Regions from separate parts of the Brevibacillus nitrificans genome, predicted to be linked through region 3. Evidence: riboswitches for the same ligand, from Rfam matches in the RefSeq annotation. Region 3 holds a riboswitch; each other region holds the start of a gene.
The links. A riboswitch is a leader RNA that binds a small molecule or an ion and turns the genes downstream of it on or off. The one in region 3 is predicted to bind cobalamin.
Positions count from the first base shown of each region.

Region 1: another riboswitch for cobalamin. It lies ahead of nrdI (class Ib ribonucleoside-diphosphate reductase assembly flavoprotein NrdI); the one in region 3 lies ahead of EDM59_RS13345 (IclR family transcriptional regulator).
Region 2: another riboswitch for cobalamin. It lies ahead of EDM59_RS21580 (ABC transporter substrate-binding protein); the one in region 3 lies ahead of EDM59_RS13345 (IclR family transcriptional regulator).
Region 4: another riboswitch for cobalamin. It lies ahead of cobO (cob(I)yrinic acid a,c-diamide adenosyltransferase); the one in region 3 lies ahead of EDM59_RS13345 (IclR family transcriptional regulator).

Region 1 is NZ_RHHU01000003.1:486,894-491,093, forward strand. It holds gene mnmA (tRNA 2-thiouridine(34) synthase MnmA) at 1-166, shown strand, start outside; gene EDM59_RS04295 (hypothetical protein) at 195-524, shown strand; gene EDM59_RS04300 (ACT domain-containing protein) at 560-1,072, shown strand; cobalamin riboswitch at 1,293-1,491, shown strand; gene nrdI (class Ib ribonucleoside-diphosphate reductase assembly flavoprotein NrdI) at 1,656-2,015, shown strand; gene nrdE (class 1b ribonucleoside-diphosphate reductase subunit alpha) at 2,002-4,086, shown strand; gene EDM59_RS04315 (serine hydrolase domain-containing protein) at 4,104-4,200, shown strand, end outside.
Region 2 is NZ_RHHU01000014.1:5,543-9,742, forward strand. It holds gene EDM59_RS21575 (FecCD family ABC transporter permease) at 1-647, opposite strand, end outside; gene EDM59_RS21580 (ABC transporter substrate-binding protein) at 753-1,799, opposite strand; cobalamin riboswitch at 2,071-2,278, opposite strand; gene EDM59_RS21590 (M24 family metallopeptidase) at 2,291-3,382, opposite strand; gene EDM59_RS21595 (alpha/beta fold hydrolase) at 3,505-4,200, shown strand, end outside.
Region 3 is NZ_RHHU01000007.1:178,744-182,943, reverse strand. It holds gene EDM59_RS13355 (sigma 54-interacting transcriptional regulator) at 1-623, shown strand, start outside; gene EDM59_RS13350 (biotin/lipoyl-containing protein) at 607-837, shown strand; gene EDM59_RS31590 (hypothetical protein) at 1,496-1,621, shown strand; cobalamin riboswitch at 1,688-1,833, shown strand; gene EDM59_RS13345 (IclR family transcriptional regulator) at 2,062-2,832, shown strand; gene EDM59_RS13340 (FAD-dependent oxidoreductase) at 3,040-4,200, shown strand, end outside.
Region 4 is NZ_RHHU01000010.1:159,172-163,371, forward strand. It holds gene EDM59_RS14365 (spore germination protein) at 1-341, opposite strand, end outside; gene EDM59_RS31060 (hypothetical protein) at 513-776, opposite strand; gene EDM59_RS14375 (hypothetical protein) at 773-1,201, opposite strand; cobalamin riboswitch at 1,450-1,664, shown strand; gene cobO (cob(I)yrinic acid a,c-diamide adenosyltransferase) at 1,789-2,337, shown strand; gene cobD (threonine-phosphate decarboxylase CobD) at 2,337-3,443, shown strand; gene cobU (bifunctional adenosylcobinamide kinase/adenosylcobinamide-phosphate guanylyltransferase) at 3,440-3,985, shown strand; gene cobS (adenosylcobinamide-GDP ribazoletransferase) at 3,982-4,200, shown strand, end outside.

The DNA.
Region 1 (4,200 bases), on a different contig from region 3:
GCCTGATCAAGGGGTCACCGTTCATATTCGGGAAGGCAGCACAGTGGAGGTCGTATTTGACAAACCGCAAAAGGCAGTCACTCCAGGACAGGCTGTCGTCTTTTACGACGGAGAATACTGCTTGGGTGGCGGTACGATTGATAAAGTCACCTTGATGGATAAATAGAAGAACCGAGACAGACGGGGGTAACGCGGTGGATCCAACGAAAAAGTCGAAAGTCATTATTGTATCCTTTGTAGCAGGAGCACTTCTGCTAGGATTCCTGGCATATTGGGGCATGGCATCAACAGGAAACGAGCATATGGCGACCATCAAGAAGGTCATTGCTGAAAAAGGCGGGGTCGTTGTAGCGCATGGTGTGACCGCTGTTCCTGCTGATGAGAGCCCTTTTGAACGAGGCGGAAAAGGGAATACCATCTACAAGATTGATTATACGAAAGATGGGAAGCCGTACACGGCCTGGTACCGTTCTGAAAATCATTCCTCCATTTTGAAAGAACCGGAAGAATGGATTCTTCCTTGAGCGCGTGAACCATTTTTGGGAGAGTAGGGTTGATCATGACCGAATTTGCTGGGCTTCGTGAGCTCGCTCGACTTCTGCAGCGGATTGAACCAAATCTGGCAGGAGGCTCTTTGAGCATTTTAGCGCATGAAAACAAAGACGAAATCGCAAAGCAGCTGCTGGATGGTTTTGGCGTTTCCTTGCCTGTCCAGCACAGCTCTGGTGAATATGCCAACCATTTGGCGATTCTGCGTGCCGGCGGGAACAAGTACACGTTCGCCCAAGATTGGCGAGAAGTGTACATCAGTGAGATTAACTACTGTGCATGCCGTATCCCGGCAGGTTCCCATGGCTTGCTGGTCCACCACGTTGATTACCCGGGAGTTATTTACGATGTCTCTCGGAAATTAGCCGAACACGAAATCAATATTTCCAAGCTGAACGTCTCACGGGAGCAAAAAGGAAAAAATGCGTTGCTCGTATCCGTGACAGATGAAGAAATCACACCAGCGGTCGTTCGCGCGATCGAGGAGCTGCCGCAAATTACAAAGGTGGTCTCTTTGCAATAGGCTCGCGGTGTTCCGTTTCTTTCCAAGCGAGGCAGAAATGATGATAGAAATGCGTACCGTCCGCATGCTTGCGGGCGGTTCTCTTTTTTCCTGATTCTACAAGATCTGACAAATAGTAGATCTATCAAGCTTTTGTGAACCTTTTGCTTCTCGCAGGGGGAAAACTCGCTCCTCTCTCTTGACTGACACGATATATTGATGTAAAGTAAGTTTTACCAACTACATATTGATGCGGATAGGTGTCTTGCTACGAAATATCGGCAGACTTAATAGGGAAGTCGGTGAGAATCCGACGCGGTCCCGCCACTGTAAGAGGAGAGCTCATTTGTATAGGCTACGCCACTGGTCGACGTGATTGGGAAGGCGAAATGAAGCGATGATCCTATAGCCAGGAGACCTGCCTACCCGTTAAACACGTGTAAACCTACGGGAGATAGGGGAAGTGTTCGAGCGCTCGATTCGTTTTGACGAGTCGATTATCAGTGGATGATTGCGCATTCGACTATCTCTACCCGTCGAATGCGTTTTTATTTTCCTGACAGGTAGATAGGATCGCGCTACATAGAGGAAAGGATGAGGGCGTATGCTCATCGCGTACGATTCCAAAACGGGAAACGTTCGTAGATTTGTAGGAAAGCTGGCTTTGCCAAGTATAGAGATTGACTCTGAGATGGTGATCGAGGAACCGTTTGTTCTAGTCACGTATACGACTGGCTTCGGACAAGTCCCTGAAAAGGTGGCATCGTTCCTCAGCAGGAACCATCGTTACATGAAAGGCGTATCGGCGAGCGGCAATCGCAATTGGGGCGCGAGCTTTGCGAAGAGCGCCGATACCATTTCCCATCAATACGGTGTTCCTGTGATTTCCAAATTTGAATTATCCGGTACCGGCAGGGATGTCGAACATTTTACGAACGGGGTGGCCAGCATTGCGGCATATTGAACTGAACAACGAACTGATGCAACGGGGCGAGGATGGCTTTTATCAGCTGGAAAAAGATCGGGAAGCCGTCGAAGTCTTTCTTGAGGAAGTACAAGCCAAAACATTGACCTTTAACAGTGTAGGGGAACGGATGGATTATCTGATCCAAAACGATTACTACGAAAACGTCTATGAACGTTACACGGAAGAGCAGGTCGAAGAAGTATTCCGTTTGGCAAAGGACGCGTCTTTTCAATTCGCCTCTTACATGGCTGTCTCGAAGTTTTACAAAGACTATGCCCTGAAAACAGACGATAAATCGATGTATTTGGAACAGTATCCGGACCGCGTAGCGATTGTCGCACTCTCGCTGGCGCAAGGAGACTTTGATCGTGCCAAGCGTCTGACGGTCTCGATGATGGACCAACGCTTGCAGCCTGCGACGCCAACGTTTCTGAATGCAGGAAAAAGTCGTCGTGGCGAAATGGTATCTTGCTTTTTGCTCGAAATGGACGATTCCCTCAATTCGATCAACTACATATTGGGCACATGTATGCAGCTGTCCAAAATCGGCGGTGGAGTGGCCGTCAACCTGTCCAAGCTGCGCGGCCGCGGCGAACCGATTAAAGGAGTAGAAGGTGCTGCCAAAGGAATTATGCCGGTACTGAAGCTTTTGGAGGACGCCTTCTCCTACGCGGACCAGATGGGTCAGCGCAAAGGCTCAGGAGCTGCTTATTACAACATCTTCGGCTGGGATATCAACGAGTTTCTCGATTGCAAAAAGATCAATGCGGATGAAAAATCACGGATCAAAACGCTCTCGATCGGGCTGATTGTTCCAAACATGTTCTACAAGCTGGCAGAAGAGAACAAGCCGTTGACCATTTTCGCCCCGTACTCGGTGTATAAAGAATACGGCCAGCATCTGGACGACATGAACATGGACGAAATGTACGAAGAGCTGCTCGCAAATGACAACATCAAGAAAAAGACGATCATGAGTGCACGGGACATGCTTACCAAGATCGCTATGATTCAGCTGGAGTCCGGCTATCCGTACATCATGAACAAGACCAACGCCAACAAAAATCACGCGCTGAAAGACATAGGCTCGGTCAAAATGTCCAACCTGTGCACGGAAATCTTCCAGCTCCAGGATACCTCGACCATCAACAACTACGGTGAAATGGACATCATCCGTCGGGACATCAGCTGCAATCTGGCATCCCTGAACATCGTGAATGTAATGGAGCAAAAGAAGATTCGCGAGTCGGTCCATGAGGGCATTGAAGCCATCACATCAGTAAGTGACATGACTGCTGTCGAGAACGCACCAGGTGTCCAAAAAGCAAATCGGGAGCTGCACTCTGTCGGTTTGGGTGCCATGAATTTGCACGGGTATCTGGCAAAAAACAAGATCGCGTACGAGAGCGAGGAAGCGAAAGATTTTGCCCGCACGTTTTTCATGATGATGAACTTTTACTCCCTTGAAATGAGCATGGAGATTGCTAAAGAGCGAAAAACGACCTTCCTCGGTTTTGAGCAGTCTGAATATGCCAAAGGGACGTACTTCTCGAAATATGAAGAGACGGATTATCGCCCTCGGACGGAAAAGGTCAAGCAGCTGTTCGCTGACATGTACATCCCGACAACTGAGGATTGGGCACAGCTGAAAGAAAAGGTCCAGACCTATGGCTTGTATCACGCTTACCGACTGGCGATTGCACCTACTCAAAGCATCTCGTACATTCAGAATGCGACATCGAGTGTCATGCCGATCGTGGAGCACATCGAAACGAGAACATACGCAAACTCGACTACATACTATCCGATGCCGTACCTGTCACAGGAGAATTACTTTTTCTATAAATCAGCGTATGTCATCGATCAATTCAAGGTAATTGACCTGATCGCGGAGATCCAAGAGCATGTAGACCAAGGGATTTCCACTGTTTTGCACGTCAACAGCAATGTATCTACGCGAGAGCTGGCACGCTACTACATTTACGCTGCGAAGAAAGGTCTGAAGTCGCTCTACTATACACGGACCAAGCATTTGACAGTGGAAGAGTGCATTAGCTGCGCAGTGTAAACTAGGAGGCCGAGACCGTGGATCTGAGGCAAACGCTGACGAAGCAGTTCAATCCGCTTGTATCGCATGTGGAGCGTACATTTGAGCATGTAATAGGCTCAGGTGCGGCTCTGA
Region 2 (4,200 bases), on a different contig from region 3:
TTAAGAGAGCGGTATTGCGCCAGCAAGACTGCGAGACACACCAGGACGACAAGGCTGGGAATCGTCAAGTACTCCCATTTGGCCCCAGCCAAACTGCCACTCAGCCAAAAAAGGACAGACCGTATGCCGTGCTCATTCGGGGCCGAAAAGATGATCAAGCTCGTAACACCCGATAAAATCGCCGAAATCGCAATCCCTGCCATGAGCAGGCGGACCGTTGAATTTTGTCCACCTATCCGAGAAAGCGAGAAAATCAGCACGATGGATAGCAGCGAGCCGAGAAATGCGCCTACCGACAAGGCGTACTGGCCGTACATGCTAAAGGCGCCAAACAGGATGACGAGTGTCGCACCCACCGAGGCTCCTGAAGAAACACCTAGTATGTAAGGATCAGCCAAGGAATTTCGAACCAACGACTGAATGGCTACCCCGACCACAGACAGCCCTGCGCCAACGACCGCAGCCAATAGAACACGGGGAAAACGGATGTCCCAAATGATCGAGTGCTGCGCGCGGGTCCAATCTTCTGTCACACATCCCCCAAGGAAGGGGACATGGTTCAGTGCAATTCCCCAGACTGTCCTAGGATGAATGTCTACAGACCCCAGTGTAATGGCGAGCGTAATCGATACAAGCAGCACGATCATGAGAGAAAGGATAAGTACAGTCAGGCTTGTCCTACGCAATTCTGACTCCCCCTCCTGCAAGATGCCCTCGTCTGTTCCCCTTCGTCACATTGCGAATGCTCGGTCTCATTGCTTGAATTTCTCCGGATAGAGTCCTTCCGCCAAAATCTTCAAGGCAATCGGCCCACGAACCCCTTCGCTTGCAGCCGATAACGGCAAAACAATCAATCGATTGTTTTGAATAGCTGACACGCTTGCCAGCTCTTTTTTGCTCAGGAGCAGCTCTCGTTTTTGCTCCAGGCTCTTGTCTCCGTAATCAACGATGATGATCACGTCTGGATTGCGGCTCACGACCTCTTCCCAGCTCACATCAGCCCAGCCTTTTTGAATGTCGTCAAAAATATTTTTGCCTCCCGCCATGTTAATCAAGGCAGTCATATAGTTGTTTGCCGCTGTAAAGGCCTGTTCTTCCCCACTGTCATAAACGAATACCTGTAACGGTTTATCTACCTTGCCCAGCTTGCTCGTCGTTTGTTCCATTTCTGTTTTCATGTTGCTCACTAGTTCATTCGCCCGATCCTCCACCCGGAAAATGCGTCCGATGTTTTGAATATCGGTAAATACATCTTCTACCGTCGGCGCTGCCTTGTTAGACGATTCATGCAAGTACGACTTGATCCCTGCTTTCTCCAATTCCTCCATGGATCCTACGCCTTTGTCACCAAAACCGCTTTTCCAGCCTGCATACACGAAATCAGGCTCAGCGGCCATCAACACTTCCTTACTTGGATACTTATTAGACAGCACAGGAACTTTGTCATACGCCTCTTTCAATTCAGGCAAAATTTGATCATCCAGATACGCTGTCCCAACCATTTTGTCTCCCAAGCCCAAAGCTAGCATGACCTCCGTTACATGCTGATTCAATGTGATCGCTCTCTTTGGTGCTTCCGGATAGGTCATTTCCATGCCGTTGTTTTGCAGAGTGACCGGCTTGTCTGCTTCCGGTTGTGCTTGTTGCTGGGTAGCAGGAGTTGGAGTCTCTTGGGACTGCTCCCCCTGCCCATTAGTTGCCGGCGAGCCGCATGCCGTTGCGATCAGCATAAGCGCCAGAACCAGCGCTGACCAGCTCCCCTTCCACAGTCGATGCCATTTCTTTTCAGGTGCCTTCATCTTTTTCTTCTCTCCTTTTTTCGTCCCCCGGTTATCGGTTTGGTTTCATCCTCATCATTTCGCCAGCGAAGGGTGTCTCGCCTCACCTCCTCTCCAGATTTGAAAGCTTGGCTTCGTGAAGCCTTCAGCGGAGCTTGCGCGGAAATAAAAAAAGCATCTCCCACGCGCAAACGGGAGATGCTTTCCAATGTGGACAGAGTATGGCAAATAAACGGGATTCCGCCTTTACACATGCTGCTGTACTTCCACATCATCCCATCCGCGTGGGTCGATTGTGCATGGTTTCATGGCAGGTCTCCTGGCTTGGAATCATCGTCCTCTACGTCCTTCCCATTCCCTACAAACAGCGGAACAGTGGTTCATCGCAGAGGACTCCTCCTTACAGTGGCGGGACCGCGCCGGCATTTCACCGGACTTCCCTATTAAGCTGGCTGGACTTGTCCTCTTGTCCAGCTGGCACCATCAAACACCTATTCAATTATGGCTTGCTCTTATCCAATGACAGTCAGTTGTTTCGGGAATTGCGTCATGACTTCTACGCCTGTCTCCGTTACGAGAACGTTGTCTTCAATCCGCACGCCGCCTACGCCTGGAACGTAAATTCCCGGTTCGATAGTAAACACCATACCTGGGCGCAGCGTCTCCTGATTTTGTCCGTGTACAGATGGATACTCATGTACGTCCATGCCGAGTCCATGGCCCAAACGATGCATGAAGTATTCGCCGTAGCCTTTCGCTGCGATCACATCGCGTGCCGTTTGGTCGAGATGAGCAAAGGTCACGCCGGGACGAACCTGTGCGATCGCTGCTTCATTCGCAGCCAGAACGGTTTCGTAAATTTCGCGCAATTGCTCACTGATTTCTCCGACCGCAAAAGTGCGCGTGATATCGGAGACATAGCCGTTTGCTTCCACACCGATATCAAACAAGAGTACTTCGCCTTCTTGCACTTGACGAGAGCCTGGTTTTCCATGCGGCAGCGCAGACTTTTCTCCAGCCAATACCATTGAGGTAAAGGACGGGCCGTCAGCACCCAAGCGCTTCATTTGAAACTCCAGCTCAGCCACCAGCTCTGTTTCCGTTACGCCGGGCTTTGCTTTTTTCAAGGTCTCGCGCAAGGAGTCCTCCACCAGCTGGATCGCATGCTTCATACGCTCCACCTCGTCAGCGGATTTGATCAGACGCATTTCACGCAGAGGCTCTTCGACATCGACGTAACGGGAAGCGCCAACTACTTCGCCAATTGCCTCATAGCGCTCGACTGTCATATGGCTTTTCTCAATCCCCAGCTGCTTCAAGCCAGCAGGAAGCGTTTGCTTTAAGACTTCATATGGATTTTGAATATCTGTGTGGGTGAAAATATTTTGTACGCTCGAAGCGGATGCTGCGGCTTCACGATCCAGCGCAGGCACGATCAGAGATGGTTCTCCCTCCGCCGGAATAATCAGGCCCAGAAAACGTTCATGGGGATCGGTGAAAAAACCTGTCAAATAATAAACATGTTTGGGAGAGGTGATCAACACCGCGTCAAGTTCTTGTTTGCTAAGAAAATCGTGCAGCTTTTGGATGCGTTCTTGGAACATTTTCGTCACCTAGCTTTCTCCATTTATTCTATTGCGAGAATACCATTTCCCTCTGTAAAAAAGAAGCTTATCCGAGAAAAAAACCTTTTCAAAACCAAGCTATAGCTGAGGTGAATATTGCTATGGAACACACAATCACTCTACCAAACGGAACCCTGGCATGCACCGTTGTCGGACAAGGCAGTCCCCTCCTTTGTATTCACGCTCCCTGCATTGGCTCCATCAATTTTGTCTCTCAGCACCCTCTCACCGATACGTTCCAGCTACTCGTACCCGATTTACCTGGTCATGGACATAGCAGCCCGCTCCCTGAACCGTTCTCTATTCATGATCTCGCCGTGTGCCTGCATGAGCTCATGCAAACGCTGGGGTTGGAGAAGCCTTACTTGCTCGGCTACTCACAGGGAGCCTCCATCGCTCTTGAATACGCGCTTTGCTTTCCCGAGCAGGTGAGTGGACTGATCTTGGTCAGCGCCTTTTCTGAAGTAAATGATCTTTATTTGCACAGTCGTTTTTACCTTGCGCAAGCCATGGCAGGCATTCACGGAGTCCCCCTCTTGGCAAAAAGCATTACGTCATCTCATATCGATGACCCACAGCTGCAAGAGCGATGGATCAAGCACGCCTCTCTCACCGACTCCACCACCTTGCGTCACCTCTACAAGGCAGGTCATTCCTACCACTGTACCCAAAGACTTCCCCAGATTGGTTTGCCCACCCTTCTCGTGTATGGGGCAGAAGATCGAAGCATTCACCCCTATGGGCAGCTGCTGAATGAAGGCATACCGAATTCCAAAATGGTCATGATCCCGGGAGTC
Region 3 (4,200 bases):
TCCGAGTGCTGCAGGAGCGCGAGATCATCCCGATCGGCGGATCAGAGGTCGTAGAGGTGGATGTACAGATCATCGCGGCTACCAACAAAAACCTGGAGAAGATGGTGGAGGAAGGGACGTTTCGGGAAGACCTCTTCTATCGGCTCAACGTCATCCCCGTCGCGATTCCTCCCCTGCGAGACCGGCCCGAGGATATTCCGTTGATCGGCCTTCACTTTTTGCAGACCTTTAATGAGAAATATGAACGCACCACCCAGCTGTCCCAGGATGCCCTCGACTTGCTGGAATCGTACTCCTGGCCAGGCAATGTCCGCGAGCTGCAAAATATCATCGAACGGCTGGTCGTTACCGCGGATGAAGATTTGATCGAAGCTCACCATATTACCCCTCTGCTGAAAAAAGGGAAAAAGCAGTATCTGAAGCAGCGATTGAACAAAATTATGCCGCTGAAGGAAGCGACTCGAGCGATGGAAGAGCAGCTCATCAAGATGGCGATGGACGAGTACAAGACGACCTCCATGGCTGCCAAAATGCTCGGCGTGAGCCAGTCCACCATCAGCCGCAAGTATCAGGAAATTCAAGAAAAAATAAGTCGGGGTGAGCAGATTGGGTTTAAAGTATGACGTCATATCGCCCTTTGCTGGCACGATTAAACGCATCCGCTTCCAGGCAGGAGACAGGGTTGAAGAAGGGGAAGTGATTTTTACACTCGTCGGCCCCGGCAAGACGGTGGATATCCTCTCCCCGGTAACCGGTCACGCAGTTGGAGTCGAAGTAGAACAGGGAGAAGTCGTGATCGCCGGGATGATTTTGATGGAGATTACGTGCGTGGAATGATGTGAGAGGACATAATGAATCGGACGGATTACAAAATCTGTTTTTGAGTAGGGGATTCCGATAAACATAGGATCGTAAACGATTCAGTTTAGTTGTATTTCTGAATGAATTTAACTCAAAAAGTAAGGTTACAAAACAGACTATACGTGGTGTAACCTTACTTTTTTGATTACAAAGGGTATTACGCTTTGGAAATGTTACTTGGAAGACCTGGCCCATTTCCAGACGAAAGCTTTCGCGTCTACATGATAAGACGAACAAAGGAGAGTGCCCACCCCCCACTTATTTCTGAACAAGAAACAAAACTGGCAGAAATGCCTTTAGAAAATCTAGTTCAGGAAAATCCTCTATTTGATTCTTTTCTTATCTTTCCTAAGCTCAAAATACTTTTATTATCATAGGGTACGCACACATTTGGCCAATGTTGATTGAAGAATGAGTTTCAAATTGAGCATGTCTTAAAAAATGCGATGCTTCCCATCATTTCGACCTTGGGGATACAGCTTGGGGGACTTTTGACAGGGACTGTAGTCATCTAGCAAGTTTTTGCCTGGCCGGGTCTGGAGCGGTATTTGCTGGAGGCGATCAACGTATCCGCTATCAATTTTTCGGGTGATTACCTAAAGGAGCGATATGATCCGAAAGAGGGGTGAGAACGATGCATAAAGGTTCCAAAAGCCTGGTAGTGGAAGGAGTGAATATCGATATTGCGACACCCGAACATACGATTCAGACAGTGAGAAACGTCAGCAAGCGACTTGTCACATTTCCGACCGGCTGCTAGTTTTCGATCCAGGTAGGCTAGTCGAGGAGGTGGACCACGTTGATTCCGATTTGGTAAATTTGAACATTTTCATAAGTGGAAACAGGTTCCTTGATAAAGCAACGAACAAGGATGAAAAGGGAAGCTCGGTGCAAATCCGACACGGTCCCGTCACGGTAATAGGGGAGTCTTTCGTTATGAAAAGTTGGAGATGCTTTTTCATTTTCTCATCTAAAACGAGAGGTCAAAGACTTCATTAACAGAAAGGTCAGCCCCAACCATCTCCCGAGACAGCGTCGACGCAGCCTACGGAAGGCAAATAAGCAGACCGTTCCCTTTTCTTTTCGGCGAAGAACGAAACCAAGCAAAGGTGCAACCAGTTGACGCAGTAGTTCCAAGTATGGTATAAGTGGAAATATTATGAAGTTTACGTCATTAACAATACGTTAATGGGGGGTAGCATGAACGATAGCAAAAAAAGAATGGAACTCAGTCAAAGAGTCCAATCTATTGAAGTAGGTTTCTCCATATTACGTGCATTCGCTTTAAAAAAGGAACCGATGAGTCTTCGAGAATTGGCAGATGTGACGTTGCTCCATAAGAGTCAGCTATATCGGTATTTGAACTCCTTTGTTCAACTGGGTATCTTAATCCGCGACGAGCATGAAAATCCTCGTTGGTCGTTAGGGCATGAGTTGATCTTGCTCGGTACTGCGGCCAAGGAAGGATTGGAAATCACGAAACAGGCCTACCCGCTCGTCATTCAATTGAATGATCAATTAAACGAAACAGTTGCATTGAGCGTCTGGCGGGAGAGAGGCCCCTTTTTTGTTCATTGGGAAAAAAGTAAGAAACCGATAACGATAGGGCTGAATACAGGTTCTTATGTGCCTCTGTACACAGCGACAGGAAGAATATTCAGAGCCTTCCTTCCAAATGATGTTACGAATCATTTATACCAACATGAAGTGCTCTCGGGAAAAATTGTACCGGATGAGTATGATTCGGAAATTGCTGACATCAGACAGAAAAGGGTGGCTGTAACCAAAAGCAGTCTTATTAGCGGCATCACCAGTATTAGTTCACCTATTTTTTATTCTTCTGAGAAACTTGCCGGGGCGTTGAGTGTCGTTGGTGTTGCAAATGAGATGGATGTTTCTTTAGATTCAAAGACGGTGAAGGAATTGTTGGAGACAGCTATGCAGATTTCACAACGCATAGGCTATTATTAATCAAGGCGATTGGAGCAGGCATGCAGCGGCTCCGATCGCCTCTTTTTTTGTTGTGTCCTTTGGGTATGAAGGCTCCGCCGATGGTTTGACGCGGTTGAGTTTTCTAAAAATTCATGGATTGACGGCTTCTGAAAAGGGTGATACTATTAGCGCGTAAACGATAAGTTCATATCATTAACGTATTGTTAACGAACAGGAGGAGTAATGATGTCCAAACATTCTGTCATAATTGTGGGAGCCGGACCGGTCGGATTGACGGCGGCAAAGATTTTATCGCAAGAAGGTATTTCTGTAACTGTTTTCGAGAAAAGCCCGACACCAAGTAAAGAATGGAGAGCGTCGACTTTTCATGCCGGCACTCTGGAGTTGCTAGAGTCGACAGGATTGGTTGAAGAGATGCTGCAGCTCGGCATTGTGGAGGATAAGGTACAGTACCGGGACCGGACGACGGGGACCTTTGCGACGTTTGATTTCAGCCTGATCAAGGAAGAGACGAAATATCCTTACCGGCTTCAGTTGCCTCAGTCTACCTATGTGAAGGTTCTCAATGAGCGATTGAAGGATTGCGCGAATGTGGATATACACTACAGTACGGAAGTCGTCGATATACAGCAAAATGAGCAAGACGTTACCGTAAAGGTGCAAACGCCGCAGGGAATCGAGACGTTTAGCGCTGACTATTTGCTTGGAGCTGACGGCGCGAGAAGTACCATCCGCAAACTGCTTGACTTGTCTTTCGAGGGTTATACGCTGGAACAGCGCTTCCTGCTTGTCGGCACTCCTGTTGCATTCAGTGATTACTTGCCGGATATTACCAAGGTCAATTACATATCGGACCCAGAGCAGTTTTTGTTTATTTTAAAAGTTCCGGAGGCTTGGCGTTTGCTTTATCCGGTTCCCGCGTCTGTTTCCGATGAAGTAGCACTCGATGACGAAAATATTCAGCGTACGCTGCAAGGGGCTCTGAAAACGACAGACAGCTTCCCGATCATTGAGCGGATGATTTACCGCGTCCATCAGCGCGTCGCTGAAAAATTTTATAAAGGGCGCGCCATACTCCTTGGCGATGCGGCTCATATCAACAGTCCGATGGGTGGGCTCGGATTAAATAACGGGATCCATGATGCAGTTGATTTAAGCAGAAGATTGATTCGTATTTTCGAAGGGAATTCCGATGTTGAGGGGGAGCTCGACAAATACTCCAATGTTCGCCGAAAAGTGGCGATCGATTACGTGAAGCAGATTACAGAGCGGAATACGAATGTACTGACCGAAAGAGATCCTGAACGCCGCGTCCAGCTTCAGCAGGAATACGCAGAACAGGCCAATGATCCGGAAGCTGCGCGCGCATGGATTTTGCGCTCTACC
Region 4 (4,200 bases), on a different contig from region 3:
GTTGGAAATTTGGCTGTATCGAGTAGGAGGCCAGCAGACAATCCGTCGATGGCGATCAGACATTTTCCCGCTAAAATACCTTCCACACACGCTTGTACGGATGAGGCCTGCTGTTTTTCAGCAACAGGCAAATATTCGTTGCACCATCGGAAGCTCTCGGCAGGATCATCTGTCACGCATGGCATATGCTCAGTTAGAGGTCGGATGACAAACTGGAGCAGCTGGTTTTTGTCCACAATGCTCGACACATAGACAAGCGATATTTTGTAAGGCGAGGAGACGACAGGGTAAACGGCTACATCCATCGACAAAGACAATTTCTGCAGGACGGCATCAAGCATCGGTTACTCGCTCACTCCCTTCCAACTTTCTCCTTATTAAGATTAGTTTGTTAAGAGAGTTGCCAAAATATCCAAGAAAAGGAGAAAAGGGAGGGGAGTCCTCTTTGCAGCAAATAAAAGACGGGTACCTCCTGCAAGCCAGAGAATGACTTGCAGAGTACCCGTTTTTCCTTACCGAACGTATATTTTTGTTTTCGCTTTGCCTTCTCTTTTCACCCCATCGCTTTCCATTTGGAAGGTCACCTCGAGATTGTAGGTACCTTTTTTCTCTGGATGGAAGCGATAGAGGTATCGGTATCCGCCGAGCTCTTCATCGTAAGTTCCAAAGATTTTATCAAGGCCAGGCTGATTCCAGGTGATGAGCTGATCGGAAAACGCTGGACTCTTTTGGACCATGTAGGCGGCAGAAAGATAGATATCCTCCCCGGCTTTCATGTAAGCGGTATTGGGGGAGAGAGTGACGGTGATTTTGGGGTTTTCAGCAACTTTGAATCCACAGAAGGAAGCATCGGAGGCGTGTTATCTTTCACCCGAATCGAAACGGAGGCATGTCCCACCCATTCCTGCCCATCACCGTACATAGAAATGGAGTAGTCAAAAGTCTTCTCGCCGATGTATTCGGCCAGAAATGACATTCTCGAAATATATTTCCCCTCCTCGAGGGTGGTCTCCACATGAAGCTCTCCCAGCTTATCTCCTGTTTTCACCTCATAAGAATCTCCCATCCTCTCAGTTACAGCTTCCAAGGTAATTTCATCCCCAAGCTCGTAATTTCCTGGAGCAACGGTTAGCTTCACCGGAACCTCTATCCTTTTTTCTGCAGCCTGTACGGGAAGGTGGACAAGCAACAATGCGATCAAGACAACTCCCATCAAAAACAAGCGGATGGGAGACGATAACCTAGCTGTAGATGACAACTCTCTCACTCCTTGTATGGAAAATATATCCTAATCATTGCTGTAGTAGATTGCTAAATTTTGTAAAAGGATTTTAGAGAAGTTCTTTTTACTAGAGGGGGAAAACACCTTTTTGCCAGCTTTTGCTTGAATCCCGACAGGCATTTGCTATTATTAAAACAAGTGTTTGTCATAGGAGTGAATGACAACTGAATACGTTAGTACAAACAGGTCCTTGTTTCTGCGAAATCCTTTTGCAGGAGCAAGGTTAAAAGGGAAGTTTGGTGAAATGCCAACGCGGTCCCGCCACTGTAAGAGAGGAGCTTTTCTTCACGGCGTCTGCCATCCACTGCCCAATAGGGAGCGGGAAGGAGAAGGAAAGCGATGATCCTCGAGCCAGGAGACCTGCCTGTTTTTGTGTTTACACTGATTTCCTTCGGGTCAAAGGAAGAGGTGAGGATCGTTGCTTGCTTGCCATCCGCGCTTTGTTTTCCTTTTTTTGCATGAAGGAGAACAAAGCGTTTTTTATTTGATTTTCAGGAGGATTTTCCATGAGTAAACAAGACGCAAAACGAGGCTTGCTGCTGGTCTATACAGGAGACGGAAAAGGGAAGACGACGGCGGCGCTCGGGCTGGCTGTACGTGCGACCGGACGTGGGAAAAAAGTGCTGATGGTGCAATTCATCAAATCACCGGATCGTACCTATGGCGAAAAGCTCGTGTTTGACAAGATTGGCATCGACATCGTGCAAAAAGGGATTGGCTTTACCTGGACGAAGACGCCAGAAGAGCATCGCGAGGCGCTGCAAGCTGCGTGGGGCTATGCAAAAGAGCAGCTCCTTCACGGGGGCTACGATGTCGTGATTTTCGATGAGCTGAACAATGCGCTGGCGATCGACCGCTTCCCGATTGATGACGTACTGCCGCTGGAAGACGTCCTAGAGACGATCAAAAGCAGACCGAAGCACATTCACCTCGTAATTACCGGACGCAGCGCCAAGCAGGAGATCATGGACATGGCCGATCTGGTCACAGAGATGAAGCCGATCAAGCACTATTACGACGAAGGAATTCCTGCCGTCCTTGGAGTGGAATTCTGATGAACGTCATAGAAACGTTTGGGCATGGCGGGAACCTGCTGACAGCTTCAGAGCGATTTGGAGTGTCTCCGGGGGACTTTCTCGATTACAGCGCGAATATCAATCCGCTCGGGATGCCGGAGAGTGTCAAACGAATGCTGGTGGCTTCCATAGCCGATGTCACGCAGTATCCAGACCCTGGGCATCGAGTATTCCGGGCCGCTTTGGCTACACGTCTGGGCTTGCCAAAAGAGTGGCTCTTGCCAGCGAATGGAGCAGCGGAAGCTATGGCACTGGCAATACTAGGGCTTCAACCGCAGACGGTCGGAGTGGTCTATCCGTGCTTTTCCGAATACGCGCAGCTGGCCACCCAGTTTGGTGCAAAAGTCGTCGGCTGCTACGGCGTGGAAGAAAACGGCTATAAGCCCGAGATGGGCGAGGTGTACCGATTGTTCGAAGCGGCGGATCTGGTTTTCGTCGGATCTCCGAACAATCCGACGGGCATTTTGTACCAGCCGGATGAGCTGGTGAAAATGGCGGACTGGGCGGAGCAGACGAAGACGTGGCTGGTCGTGGACGAAGCGTTTCTCGACTTCGTGGAGGAGGAGAGACAGTATACGCTGGCGGACCAGCTGGAAAGCTTTCCACACGTCATCCTCATGCGTTCCATGACCAAGATGTACGCGATCCCCGGACTGAGGCTCGGCTATGCCATAGCGCATCCAGATGTGATCGGTCGCATGCGTGAAAAGCAGGTGAGCTGGAGTGTGAATGCCCTGGCGCTGCGGGCGGGCGAGTTGTGTCTGCAAGAGCAGGAGTACGAGAAAAAGACGCGAGAGCTGATTGCCGGGGAGCGAGCTTACCTCACCAGCTTCATTCGGGAAGAGCTGGGGTGGAAGGTATGGGCTGGAGAAGCCAACTTCCTGCTGGTTCGCTCTCCCAAAGAGAAGACAGCGGAGCAATTGCAAGAGCTGCTCGGCAAAAAAGGAATCCTGATCCGCAGCTGTGCCATGTATCCCGGCTTGACTGCACATGATGTGCGCTTGGCTGTTCGTGGTCGAGAGGAAAACGAACAGCTCGTGTCAGCCCTGCGCGACATCTGGTGCGGTGGGAGGTGGGAGCGATGAGCCTCATCCTCGTAACAGGTGGAGTGCGTTCTGGAAAGAGCCGATTTGCAGAGGAACTGGCAGAAAAGACGAGCGAATCTGTCCTCTATGTAGCAACGGGTGAAGCCTGGGATGAAGAAATGACAGCGAGAATCGCGCGGCATCAGGCGCGTCGCCCCGCAAGCTGGGGCTGTGTAGAGGTAGGAGGGCGTTTGACCGCGTCTATTGCTCCAGCTGCCGGCTATGAGGTGGTGCTCATCGATTGCCTGTCGACCTGGGTGAGCAATCGGTTGATGTGCGTACCCGAGCAGGAGCTGCGAAGCGAGGCCATTACGCGGGAAGTGCTTCGTGACGCGCAGGAATGGCTGGAGACGATAGAGGACGCTCGTCAAAAGCAGACGGTCATCGCCGTTACCAGCGAGGTCGGACTCGGTGGAGTAGCCTTGAGCCGACTGGGGCGCTGGTTCGCCGATGTGCTGGGAGACGTCAATCAAATGACGGCAAGGCAGGCGGATGCTGTCTACGCAGTGTTGTCCGGGATTCCGTGGAGGATAAAAGGATGAATGCGTTGTGGCATGCGATTGCGTTTTTTACGAGAATTCCCGTCCCGTGGCTGAAGCCTTCGGATACGGCTTGGAAGAAGAGTGTCAATGGGTATCCCGTTGTAGGGATCGTGATCGGGCTCATCCTGTGTGCGATACATCAAGCAGCGTTGTATCTCTTCAGCCCATTGCTTGCGGCCGTATTGACGCTTGCAGTCTGGGTGTACATCACCGGA